Regions from separate parts of the Mesorhizobium sp. P160927 genome, predicted to be linked through region 3. Evidence: predicted binding sites of a transcription regulator. Region 3 holds the regulator's gene; each other region holds the start of a gene.
What was found. Region 3 encodes PhoB, which activates phosphate uptake and scavenging genes when phosphate is short. Its sites were predicted from a motif close to TGTCATNNANCTGTCAT; they were not measured.
Positions count from the first base shown of each region.

Region 1: the regulator PhoB is predicted to act here: its motif matches at 2,363-2,379, upstream of AC3CB8_RS24470 (acid phosphatase).
Region 2: the regulator PhoB is predicted to act here: its motif matches at 2,072-2,088, upstream of phnF (phosphonate metabolism transcriptional regulator PhnF).

Region 1 is NZ_JBYMDW010000001.1:5,017,314-5,021,502, forward strand. Features, by position in the region: gene AC3CB8_RS24460 (hypothetical protein) at 1-2, opposite strand, end outside; gene AC3CB8_RS24465 (DUF922 domain-containing Zn-dependent protease) at 62-697, shown strand; gene AC3CB8_RS24470 (acid phosphatase) at 745-2,280, opposite strand; gene AC3CB8_RS24475 (cytochrome-c peroxidase) at 2,503-3,744, shown strand; gene AC3CB8_RS24480 (putative bifunctional diguanylate cyclase/phosphodiesterase) at 3,952-4,189, shown strand, end outside.
Region 2 is NZ_JBYMDW010000001.1:6,016,149-6,020,337, forward strand. Features, by position in the region: gene AC3CB8_RS29460 (ABC transporter permease) at 1-209, shown strand, start outside; gene AC3CB8_RS29465 (zinc-binding alcohol dehydrogenase family protein) at 274-1,380, shown strand; gene phnF (phosphonate metabolism transcriptional regulator PhnF) at 1,298-2,047, opposite strand; gene phnG (phosphonate C-P lyase system protein PhnG) at 2,167-2,628, shown strand; gene phnH (phosphonate C-P lyase system protein PhnH) at 2,628-3,239, shown strand; gene AC3CB8_RS29485 (carbon-phosphorus lyase complex subunit) at 3,241-4,189, shown strand, end outside.
Region 3 is NZ_JBYMDW010000001.1:246,682-250,870, reverse strand. Features, by position in the region: gene pstC (phosphate ABC transporter permease subunit PstC) at 1-74, shown strand, start outside; gene pstA (phosphate ABC transporter permease PstA) at 78-929, shown strand; gene pstB (phosphate ABC transporter ATP-binding protein PstB) at 926-1,729, shown strand; gene phoU (phosphate signaling complex protein PhoU) at 1,755-2,462, shown strand; gene phoB (phosphate regulon transcriptional regulator PhoB) at 2,482-3,171, shown strand; gene AC3CB8_RS01215 (ROK family protein) at 3,174-4,189, opposite strand, start outside.

The DNA of each region.
Region 1 (4,189 bases), 4.8 Mb from region 3:
ATGACTTTCCCCCTCCGACCATTTGCAGCACCCGCCGGCAGCATATAGGAAAAGCCGTTGAATGGCATTGCACGTGCCGCGCGCCTTGGAGAGACCGGTGTTGAGGGCCTTTGGTCGCCTGTGTTTTCTGACAGCCGCCCTGGTGGCCTTGCCGCTCGCCGCGCATGCCGAATGGAAGCCGGTCGAGAAGGTGGAGACCTATGCCATTTCAGGCCAATCCGGACCGGAGCTCTACCGGTCGATCGGCGAGAACGGGCCTAATGTCGGCATTGCCCGCGCCATCGCCCACACCAATTTCAAGCTGACCTGGACCAGGGATTATCAGCCGCGCGCCGGAGCCTGCGTGCTGGTATCGGCCAAGCCCAAGCTCATCATCACCTACACCTTGCCCAGCCCCTCCTCGCCGCTGCCGTCCGCCATCCAGAAGAACTGGGAGGTTTTCCTCGCCGGCGTCAGCGCCCACGAAAAGGTGCATGGCGCGACCATTGTCGACATGGCCCGCAGGATCGAGGCGGCGACAGTCGGCCTCACCGTTCCCGACGATCCCAAATGCAGCAAGATCCGGGTCGAGATGACCAAACGCCTGTCCGCCCTTTCGCAGGCGCAGCGGCAGGCAAGCCGCGATTTCGACCGCGTCGAACTCGGCCAGGGCGGCAATCTGCAAAAACTCATTCTTGCCCTGGTCAATGGCGGCTGAGCCACCGCGCCTCGCGGCGCGGTGGCATATCCGCGGTTCGCTCCGGTCTACCGGCTAAGATCCAGCGCCGCGCTCAGATCCCCCATCGGCGGCTCGCCATTGGCGGCCAGCGCCTTGTCGCGGGCGACGATGCCCGTCAGCACCGGCAGATCGTAGCGCGCGGTGATGAAGCGCAGGATCGACGTCGTGTCGTATTGCGTGTGGTCGACCGTCCCCATCCTGGCGTAGGGCGAGATGACGAAGGCCGGGATGCGGTTGCCCGGGCCCCAGCGGTCGGCCTTCGGCGGCGCGACGTGATCCCAGAAGCCGCCATTCTCGTCATAGGTGATGACGACCAGCATGTGGCTCCATTGCGGGCTCTTCTCCAGATGCGCGACGAGGTCGGCCAGATGCTGGTCGCCCGATGTCACGTCGGCATAGCCTGAGTGCTCGTTGAGGTTGCCCTGCGGCTTGTAGAAGGCGACCTGCGGCAGCTTGCCGTCGTCGATCTCCTTGATGAATTCGGCGCCATTCAGGCCGCCATCCCTGAGATGCTCGGTGCGCGCGGCGGTGCTGGGCGCGTAGGCGGCGAAATAGTTGAACGGCTGGTGGTGGAACTGGAAGTTCGGCACCGGCGTGGCGTTCTTACCGTCGAGGGTCGCCTGCCAGGCGCCGGCGTACCAGGCCCAATCGATGCCCTTCAGCGACAGGAGATCGCCGATGGTGATGTCGTGCTGCGGCGGCAGCGTGGTGGGCGCGGCCGGATCGGCCAGCGCCTTGTCGCCGCCCTCCGCCGGCTTGTTGGAGCTCGGCTGATAGGGCGGCTGCATGGTGTTGACGGCGTAAAAATCGGGCGTGATGGCGCCGTCATTGGCGAATTTCGGCACGCCGCCCAGCGCCGACGGCGGCGAATTGTCGGCCACCTTCAAGGTCGTGCCGTCGGCCTCGACCACGGCGATCTGGCCCTTGATCGGACTGGTGTCGGCATGCGGATAGACCGGCGTACAGGCGCAGGCGAGTTGGAAATGGTTGAGGAAGGAACCGCCGAAGGCGCCCTGGAAGAAATTGTCCGCCAGCACGTACTTCTTGGCTATCCGCCACATCGGCAGGATCGAGCCGTCATAATGGCCCATGACCAGGCCGCCGGAATCGGCCCAGGCGACGAATTTGTCGTTCTTGCCGCCGTCGATCTGCATCTGCTCCTGATAGAAACGGTGCCACAAATCGTGGGTGATGACATTGGTTCCTTCGTTGAAGCCCTTGGGATCGTCGATGGCGAAGGCGGCGTTGGCGAGATGCGCGGTCTGCGCCTCCGTCACCACGGGGGTGACGCCTTTTCCGGTCAGCCCACCCCAGGCCGGCGGCAGTTCGGTGAGCGGCTTGCCATCGCGGTCGAGCTGGCGCGCCTGGTCGGCCGAGACATTGGCCAGCCCATTGGCGCCGGGGAAGCCGCCATAAAGATTATCGAAGCTGCGGTTCTCTGCATATATGACGACGACGGTGTCGATCTTGTCGAAGCCGGGAGGGGCGGCATCGGCGGCCGCAAGGGGAAACCAGGCCGAACCGGCCAGACAGAAGGAAGTGAGGAACTTGAGCCTCGTCATGGAAAGACCTCGTGGCTTGACTGTGGCTAATGGGGCTATGGGGCTATGGCGCGGCAACCATAGGCAGCTAACGTGGCTGCCTTGTCACCTTTGTGACATCGGCCGCCTCGGCGAACACGGTTTCGTGAGCACTGGGACCGGTCATCAATCCGTTGCACTGCGTTCTTATTTCCGGGCCAAAGCGGACCGTGGCCCATGATGATGAGACGATGGAAAAGCCTGATGATCGCGAGCGCCGCGATCTTGGCATTTGGCTTTGCCGCGCCCGCGAATACGGCGGGGCCGGACGGCGTCCATCCCGGTCCGCTGTCGCGTGGGCAAGCCTTCGCACGCGCCGAGGCGCTGACTGCCTTGGGGCGAAAAATGTTCTTCGACCCGGCGCTCTCGGCTTCGGGAAAACAGGCCTGTTCCTCCTGCCACGATCCGCGCCACGCCTTCGGTCCGGCCTCCGCATCTCCCGTCGAGAGGGGCGGCCCGAACCTCGACCAGTCCGGCGTGCGCGCGGTGCCGTCGCTGCGCTACCTTGAGGCGGCGCCCGCCTTCACCGAGCATTTCCACGATTCCGAGGACGAGGGCGACGAGAGCGTCGACAATGGCCCGACCGGCGGCCTGACCTGGGACGGTCGCGTCGACCATGGCGAGGACCAGGCGAAAATCCCCCTGCTCTCGCCCTTCGAGATGGGCAACAAGGATGCCCTGGCGGTCACTGCTGTCTTGCGCAAGTCAGCCTATGCCGACGAGTTCAAGGCAACCTTCGGCAACGATGTCTTCGACCGCCCGGGCGATGCCTTCGACGCCGCCGCCGAGGCGCTTGGCACGTTCGAGCAGAGCGCGGCCGACTTCTACCCCTATTCCAGCCGCTACGACGCCTTCCTCGCCGGCAAGGCAACGCTGTCGGCGCAGGAACTGCATGGCCGCGAACTGTTCGAGGACGAGGCGAAAGGCAATTGCGCCTCCTGCCACCTCAGCGAACCGGCCAGTGACGGCGAGCCGCCGCAATTCACCGATTTCGGCCTCATCGCCATCGCCGTGCCGCGCAACCCGACCATCCCGGCCAACGCCGATCCGGCCTATGTCGATCTCGGCCTGTGCGGCCCGCTGCGCACCGACTTCAAGGGCCGGACGGAGTATTGCGGCCTGTTCAAGACACCGACCCTGCGCAACGTCGCGCTGCGCAAGAGTTTCTTCCACAACGGATACTTCCACACGCTCCGCGACGTGGTCGCCTTCTACGCCAGCCGCGACACCGACCCTGGCCGCTGGTACCCCAGCAATGCCGACGGCACGATCAGGCAATATGACGATCTGCCAAAGGCTTACTGGCCGAACTTGAATCAGGATCCGCCCTTCAACGGCAAGAAGCCCGGCGACAAACCGGCGCTCAACGAGGCCGAGATCGACGACATCGTCGCGTTTCTCGCCACGCTCAACGACGCCGACCACCGGGCAGTGCCGGCGAACTGAACCCTGACGCGCCCTGCCCAGTCCCGGGCCTTCCCACCCGCGAAGAACGGGGGGCTCCATCCCTGCAGGATTTAATGCGTGGCAACGCCCTGAAGCCGTAAGGAATGACATGTCCCATTAGCGCTTCCTAAACCGCTCTGTCGTATCCCTTTGCCAATCGATGGCGGAACGCTGATGAACGCATTCAGGCGAGCAGTCGGATTTATCATGATCCTTGTGACCGGCGCGGCGATGCTGGCTGCGCTGCACATCGACGCCCAGCGGAACTTCGCGCTGGCAAGACAACGGTATGTCGAAAACTCCCAGGCCGCGGCCCGGGCAACGGCCAAGACCGTCGAAGACGCCCTGCGGGCCGTCTACGAAAATGTGCGGACTCTGAGCTACCTGCCAAGCGTGAGAAACCTCGATCGGCATGGCACAAACCTTGGCGACGAGGGTCGCGCGA
Region 2 (4,189 bases), 5.8 Mb from region 3:
AGGCGATCGCCTCTTCGGTGATCGGCGGCACCTCGCTGTTCGGCGCGGTCGGCTCCGTGCACGGGCCGCTGCTTGGCGCCTTCATCCTGGCCACCATCAACAACGGCGCCAACCTGCTCAACGTCAACTCGTTCTGGCAGCGCATCATCACCGGCGCGCTGATCATCATCATCGTCTACTTCGACGGACTGCGCCGCCGCGGCAAATGACGCATTCCAATCGATCGCCGGCCTGGCGCGGGCCGGCGATTTCTTGAACAGACTGGATCAAAGCATGAAAGCCGTCGTCTGCCGCTCGCCCGGCGACCTTGTTGTCGAAGACCACCCGGCTCCCGGCGCGCCGCCTCCCGGCTGGGCTCTGGTGGCGGTCAGCCATGTCGGCATCTGCGGCACCGACTACCATATCTTCGAGGGTAAGCACCCTTTCCTCGCCTATCCCCGCATCATGGGCCATGAAGTCTCCGGCACAGTGATCGAGCGCGGCGAAGGCGTCGACCTCGCCCTTGGCGAACCGGTCATCATCAACCCCTATCTTTCCTGCGGCAAATGCATCGCCTGCCGGCATGGCAAGCCCAATTGCTGTGTCAGGATCGAAGTGCTCGGCGTGCACCGCGACGGCGCCATGTGCGAACAGATCCTGGTGCCGGCTGAGAATCTCTATCCCACCAACGGCCTGTCGCTCGCCGACGCCGCCGCCGTAGAATTCCTGGCCATCGGCGCGCATGCCGTCCGGCGCGCCCGGGCCGAGCCTGGCGCCCGCACTCTGGTCATCGGAGCCGGGCCGATCGGGCTCGGCACCGCCATCTTCGCCCGCATTGCCGGGTTGGATGTGACACTTCTCGATATGAGCACCGAAAGACTGGTCTTCGCGGTGAGTGAACTCGGCTTTTCGATTCTCGACGGCTCGCAAGCACCCGTGTCCGATCTGGTGCGTGATGCGACCGGCAGCGAAGGCTTCGACGTGGTCTTCGACGCCACCGGCAACACGCGATCGGTGCAATCGGCCTTCGCCCACGTCGCGCATGGCGGAGCGCTGGTACTGGTCAGCGTCGTCAAGGACGACATTGCCTTTTCCGATCCCGAGTTCCACAAGCGAGAAATGACATTGATCGGCAGCCGCAATGCGTTGCGCGCCGACTTCGACCATGTCGCGGCCTCGATTCGCCATGGTGCCGTGCCGTTGTCCAAGCTTGTCACCCACCGCACCACGCTGGCCGATACGCCAGGCGATCTCGCACGCTGGGCCCACGAAAAGTCGGGCCTGATCAAGGCCGTGATCGAGATCGGACAGCCAGGCGTCACAGCGCCGACAGCTTCAACTCCACTCGCTCGGCCGGAAAACGCGACTCCGAAAACTGGATTGGCTGGCCGTCGGGCGTGACGTTGACCGCCACCGTGACCAGGACGATGGCGCCCGGCTGCAGGTCGAGATCGGCGAGATCGGCGGCGTCGGCATGGCGCGCCGAGAGCACGGTCGATTGCCTGAGATAATCGTCGATACCGAAACGTGCGAGCGAGGCGGTGATAGAACCGGTTTGCGCCATCGCCTTGTCGATCCCGACAAAGCGTCTGGCATCGAACCATCCGGCGGCGCGCGACACCGGCCGTCCGTCAGCCTCGCCGCGTGTCTCCAACCGGATCACCTCGGCGCCCCTGGCAAGGCCAAGACCTTCGGCCACGCGCTGGCTGGCGGGCTCGACCGACGAAGCGAGCAGCACGATGTGCCGTTCCGACGTCTGCCCCTGCAGGCCAGTTGAAAAGCGTGTCCGCGCGCCAATCGGATATGACAGCCGCTTGCGCGACAGGACGAAGGTGCCGCGTCCCTGCTCGGCCCGCAGCACCCCTTCCTGCACAAGCGCCGATATGGCGCTGCGCACCGTGTGACGGTTGACGCCATAGTGTTCGGCCAGTGCCACCTCCGGCGGCAGCGCGGCATTTTCGGCGAAATCGCCGGCAGCGATCGATTGCAGGATCCTGTCGGCGATCTGGCGCCACAGTGAGACGCCGCTGCGTCGCTCGATGCTGTCGGCTTGCTGTCGTTCGCTCATGGATTGCCCCCGCTTTCCGTCAGATGTCATCCACCCGTCATGGACTCGCGCTAGGTATTAGGTATAATTTGTATAGTTGTCTATATCAATAGACAAATTTAATGAAGAGGAAATTGGCGATGCGAGGACAGGAAGCCCGCGATCAGGCCGAGCGCAAGGCCGCCATGGCGACGTTGGCGCAATCGAGCGGCGAAGACATCGTCCGGCTCTGGAACGAGTTCGGCCTGCCTTCGCAAGCCGAACTTCTGCGCGGTCCCGAGACGGGCCTGGTCACGCTGCGTGGCCGCATCGGCGGCGGCGGCGCGCCCTTCAATGTCGGCGAGGCGACCGTCACGCGTGCCACTGTCCGGCTGCCATCCGGGCAGGTCGGCCATTGTTACGCGCTTGGCCGCGACAAGCAGAAGGCGAAGCTGGGAGCAATAGCCGACGCGCTCTGGCAGGACCCTGCCCGCCGCACCGAGGTCGAGACCAGGCTCATTACGCCTTTACGCTCGGCTCTCACCGCTGCCCACGAAAAACGCCGCGCCGAGACGGCGGCAACGAAGGTGGATTTCTTCACCATGGTTCGCGGAGAAGATTGATGGATATCGCTGCGCAATCGATCGAGGGCGGTTTCGCCGATCCGGTCTTCAACGCTCAGACCGTGTTTCGGGCCGTCATGGATGCCATGGCGCGGCCGGGCAGCTTCCAGCCCTTGCCGGCCCTGGCCCGCCCACCGGCTCCGCTCTCGGCGACATCGGGCGCCGTGGCACTGGCGCTATGCGACAACGACACGCCGCTCTGGCTCGACCCTGCCCTCCATGCCTCCGCCGCGATCGGGTCCTGGCTTGGTTTCCATACGGGCGCGCCGCTGGCCAACACGCCGCCCGACGCGCATTTCGCGTTTGTTGCCACGCCGGCCGAGATGATGGCGCTCGACGGTTTTTCGCAGGGCACGCAGGATTATCCCGACCGATCGACGACGCTGATCCTGCAGGTCGGCGATCTCACTTCAGGGACCCCGCTGTTGCTGGAAGGCCCGGGTATCGAAACCAGCGCCACGATCGCGCCGGCACGGATGCCGCGCCATTTCGTCGAGCAGTGGAAGCAGAATATCAGGCGCTTTCCGCGCGGCGTCGACATCGTCCTCGCCACATCTGACGGCATAGCCTGCCTGCCGCGCACGACGCGTATCAAGACGATGGAGGCGTAAGATGTATGTCGCCGTAAAAGGTGGCGAAGCCGCCATTGCCAACGCCCACAGCCTGCTTGCCGACCGCCGGCGCGGCGACCGCTCGGTGCCCGCACTTCGCCTCGACCAGATCGTCGAACAGCTGGCGCTCGGCGTCGACAGGGTGATGAGCGAAGGCTCACTCTATGACAGGGAATTGGCCGCGCTGGCCATCGTTCAGGCGCGCGGCGACATGATCGAGGCGATTTTCCTGGTGCGCGCCTACCGCACCACGCTGCCGCGCTTCGGCTATTCCAGACCGATCGACACCGGCACCATGCTGGTCGAGCGGCGTGTGTCGGCGACCTACAAGGACCTGCCCGGTGGCCAGTTGCTTGGTCCGACCTTCGACTACACGCACCGCCTGCTCGACCCCGAGCTCGCCGCCGGTGCCGATGTCGCCGAGCCCTTGCGGCGCGAGACGGAAGCGCAGGCGATGCCGCGCGTCTCGGCGATCCTCGCCCGTGAAGGCCTGATCGAACCGGATGGCCAGATGCCTGGCGATCATGTGCCCGGCGACATCACGCGCGAGCCGCTGGAATTCCCGATGGCGCGTGACATCCGCCTGCAGGCGCTGTCGCGCGGCGACGAGGGTTTTCTGCTGGCGCTCGGCTATTCCACCCAGCGCGGCTATGCCCGCAATCATCCCTTTGTCGGCGAAATCCGCATCGGCGAGGTCGAGCTGGAACTCGACGTTCCCGCACTGCCCTTCGCCGTGCCGCTCGGCACGGTGCGCGTCACCGAATGCCAGATGGTCAACCAATTCAAGGGCTCGGCCAAGGCGCCGCCGCAATTCACCCGCGGCTACGGCCTCGTCTTCGGCCAGAGCGAGCGCAAGGCGATGGCCATGGCGCTCTGCGACCGGGCGCTGCGTGCCTCAGAACTCGGCGAGGACATCGTCGCCGCCGCCCAGGACGAGGAGTTCGTCATCT
Region 3 (4,189 bases):
TCGTCATCACCTTCCTCATCCTTGCCATCGCACGCTACATGCTGATGCGCATCGACGCCCGCACCGGAGCCTGACCGATGTCGACAGCCTCGTCGCTTCACAGCCGCCGCAAGACCAGAAACTCGGTGATGATGACGCTGTGCGTCGTCGCCGCGGGCATCGGGCTTGCCTGGCTGGCACTGATCCTCGGCGCGCTGGTCTACAAAGGCGCCGCCGGGCTGTCCCTTGACGTCTTCACGCGGATGACGCCGCCCCCCGGCGATGCGGGCGGCCTGCTCAACGCCATCTATGGCAGCGTGGTGATGACCGTCATCGCCGTCATCGTCGGCACGCCGATCGGTGTCCTCGCCGGCACCTACATGGCCGAATATGGCCGTTTCTCCAAGCTCACCACCGTGGTGCGGTTCATCAACGACATCCTGCTGTCAGCGCCGTCGATCATCATCGGCCTTTTCGTCTACGAATTGATGGTGCGGCCGATGGGGCATTTCTCGGCCATCGCCGGCGCCGTCGCGCTGGCCATCCTGGTCATCCCCGTGGTCGTGCGCACCACCGAGGACATGCTCAACCTGGTGCCGAACGCCTTGCGCGAAGCCGGCACCGCGATCGGCGCGCCGCGCTGGGTGGTCATCAAGTCGGTCGCTTACCGCGCGGCACTGTCCGGCATCGTCACCGGCATATTGCTGTCGATCGCCCGCATCTCCGGCGAGACCGCGCCACTTCTTTTCACGGCGCTGAACAACCAGTTCTGGTCGAGCAACCTCAACGCGCCGATGGCCAGCCTGCCGGTCACCATTTTCCAGTTCGCTCTCAGCCCCTACGAGGAATGGCAGCAACTGGCCTGGACCGGCGCACTCATAATCACATTGACGGTTCTCGCGCTCAGCATCTTCGCGCGCAGCCTGACCGGACGCAGAGAGGACAAATGAGCCAGATGTTGTCTCCAGACATGACGATTGCCGCCGAGGCAGCCGCCAAGGCGAAGATCGAGGTCAAGAACCTCAATTTCTACTACGGCCAGTCGAAGGCGCTGAAGGACATCACCTTGTCGCTGCCCGAGCGCAGCGTGACTGCCTTCATCGGACCGTCGGGTTGCGGAAAGTCGACGCTGCTGCGCGTCTTCAACCGCATCTACGAGCTCTACCCCAAGCAGACCGCCGAGGGTCAGGTGCTGCTCGACGGCCAGAACGTTCTCGACCGCTCGCAGGACCTCAACCTGTTGCGCACCAAGATCGGCATGGTGTTCCAGAAGCCGACGCCGTTCCCGATGTCGATCTATGAGAACATCGCCTTCGGCGTCCGGCTCTATGAGAAGATCGGCAAGGCCGAGATGGACGGCCGTGTCGAGCAGGCGTTGAAACGCGCCGCGCTCTGGAACGAGGTCAAGGACAAGCTCAATGCCAGCGGCCTCAGCCTGTCCGGCGGCCAGCAGCAGCGGCTTTGCATCGCCCGCACGGTGGCGGTGAAGCCGGAGGTCATCCTGCTCGATGAGCCGGCGTCGGCGCTCGACCCATTGTCGACCGCGAAGATCGAGGAATTGATCGACGAGTTGCAAGCCGACTACACAATCGTCATCGTCACCCACAACATGCAGCAGGCCGCGCGCGTCTCGAAGCAGACGGCTTTCATGTATCTGGGCGAGCTGGTCGAATTCGACAAGACCGAGAAGATCTTCACGTCGCCTCGCGAGAAGCGCACGCAGGATTATATCACCGGCCGCTTCGGCTGATCTCACGCATACGAGGACCAGGATCATGGCCGAACACACAGTCGCAGCCTTCGACGAGGATCTCGGACAGATCAGCAGGCTGATCAGCGACATGGGCGATCTCGCCGGCATTATGGTCGGCGGCGCCACCAAGGCGCTGCTGAATTCCGACAACGCGCTGGCACAGCGCGTCGTCTCCGACGACGCCATCATGGACGCGCGCCAGCGCGAACTCGATGATCGCGCCATCACCCTGATCGCCAAGCGCCAGCCGATGGCCGACGATCTGCGTCATGTGGTCGGCTCGATCCGCATGGCGGGCGATCTCGAACGCATCGGCGACCTTGCCAAGAACATCGCCAAGCGCGTCGGCTCCGTCGGCCTCACCGCCACGCCGCGCGACCTGTCGCATTCCATAGACTCCATGGCGCAGCTGGTGCTGATCCAGGTGCAGGGCGTGGTCGAGGAATATGCGGCCGGCGATGCCGCCGCCCTCGCCAAGCTCAGGAATGACGACGAACGCATCGATGTCAAATACACTTCGGTCTTCCGCGAACTCCTGACCTACATGATGGAGGATCCCCGCAACATCACTGCTTGCACGCATCTTTTGTTCTGCGCCAAGAATCTCGAACGCATCGGCGACCATGTGACCAACATTGCCGAGAATGCGTATTATGTGCTGACCGGCACGCAACTGCCCGCCAACCGTCCGAAGCAGGACGAGACGGCGATGTCGGTGCCGGCGGCTTGACGGCAGGGATGATCAATCGATGATCGCGCCACGCATCATGGTGGTGGAGGACGAGGAGCCGCTGGGCGTGCTCCTCCGCTACAATCTGGAGTCCGAGGGTTACCAGGTCGAGGTGGTGACACGCGGCGACGAAGCCGAGATCCGCCTCCAGGAAAACGTGCCCGACCTCCTGGTGCTCGACTGGATGGTGCCGGCGGTTTCCGGCATCGAACTCTGTCGGCGCCTGCGTATGCGGCCCGAGACGGAGCGGTTGCCGATCATCATGCTGACGGCGCGCGGCGAGGAGAGCGACCGCGTGCGCGGCCTCTCGACCGGCGCCGACGACTATCTGGTCAAACCGTTCTCGACGCCGGAATTCATGGCCCGGGTCAAGGCGCTGCTGCGCCGCGCCAAGCCGGAAGTGTTGTCCAGCGTGCTCAAGGTCGGCGACATCGTGCTCGACCGCGAATCGCACCGGGTCTATCGCAAGAAGAGCGAGATCCGGCTCGGACCGACCGAGTTCCGCCTGCTCGAGTTCATGATGCGCCATCCCGGCCGCGTATTCTCGCGCAGCCAGTTGCTCGACAATGTCTGGGGCGAGACGATCTACATCGACGAGCGCACCGTGGATGTGCATGTCGGCCGCCTGCGCAAGGCGGTAAACAATGGCCGCATGCCCGATGTGATACGCACCATCCGTGGCGCAGGCTACGCGATCCGCGAGGATTGAGATCAGGCCACGTTCTTGCCGGATCTCACCTGCATGCCCGGCGCGAAGATCTCCTGGTCGACGAAGGTGAGCGCGCGCATGGCGCAGCCCTCGCGGATCAGCGGCAATTCGTTCGGCTCTGTATCGAAGGAAATCGACGTCGAATGCTGGCCGCCGGCGGTCTGGGCGATGGCCTCGCGCAAGGCCGGCTCGATCAGATCGAAGGCGGCGGCGCTGACGCCGACCATCGCAACGGGCGCCGGATCGATCAGCGCGAACAGGCTGCCAAGCCCATAGCCCAGCGCCTCCCCGGCCTTGCGATAGGCCTCGCGTTCCGGTCCGTCTCTTTCGCGCGCCGTGGCCGCCAATGCACGCATGTCGGCGTCGCTGACGTCGACCGGTTTGGCGTCCTCACCCATCTGTCCTGCATTGCGCCAGATGGCATAGTTGCCGGCATAGGCCTCGACGCAGCCGCGCCGCCCGCAGCGGCAGAGCGCGCCGCCCGGGCGATGGATCATGTGGCCGAACTCGCCGCCCGAGGAATGGGTGCCTGTGAACAGCTCGCCCTTCAGCACCAGGCCCATGCCGATGCCGTGCGAGAGCAGGATGGCGATGAAGTCGTCGCGGTAGCGCTCGGGGTCGCGCCAGCGCAGCGCCACCGCCATCATGTTGCAGTCGTTCTCCATGGTGGCGGGGATGCCGAATTCGGCTTCGAGTATATCGGCGAAGGCAATGTCCGTCTGGGGCGTGATCGGCGACCACAGCATGGCGCGCGCCTCGGTGTCGGTGATGCCCTGGATCGCCAGCGCGATGCGGGCGATGCTGGCGACGTCGAGGTCGGGATCCTCGAGGCGGCGCCGGACGATGGCCACGCATTCGCCGATCAGCGCCTCGCGCGACATGGTCAGCGTGTCCAGCCGGCGCTGCTCCTCCGATATCACCTGGCCGGCGTAGTCGATGACGGCGACGGAGAGGAAATTCAGCGACAGCACCACGGTCATGACCGCCGCGGCCTCGGGGTTGAGGCCAAGGCCAACCT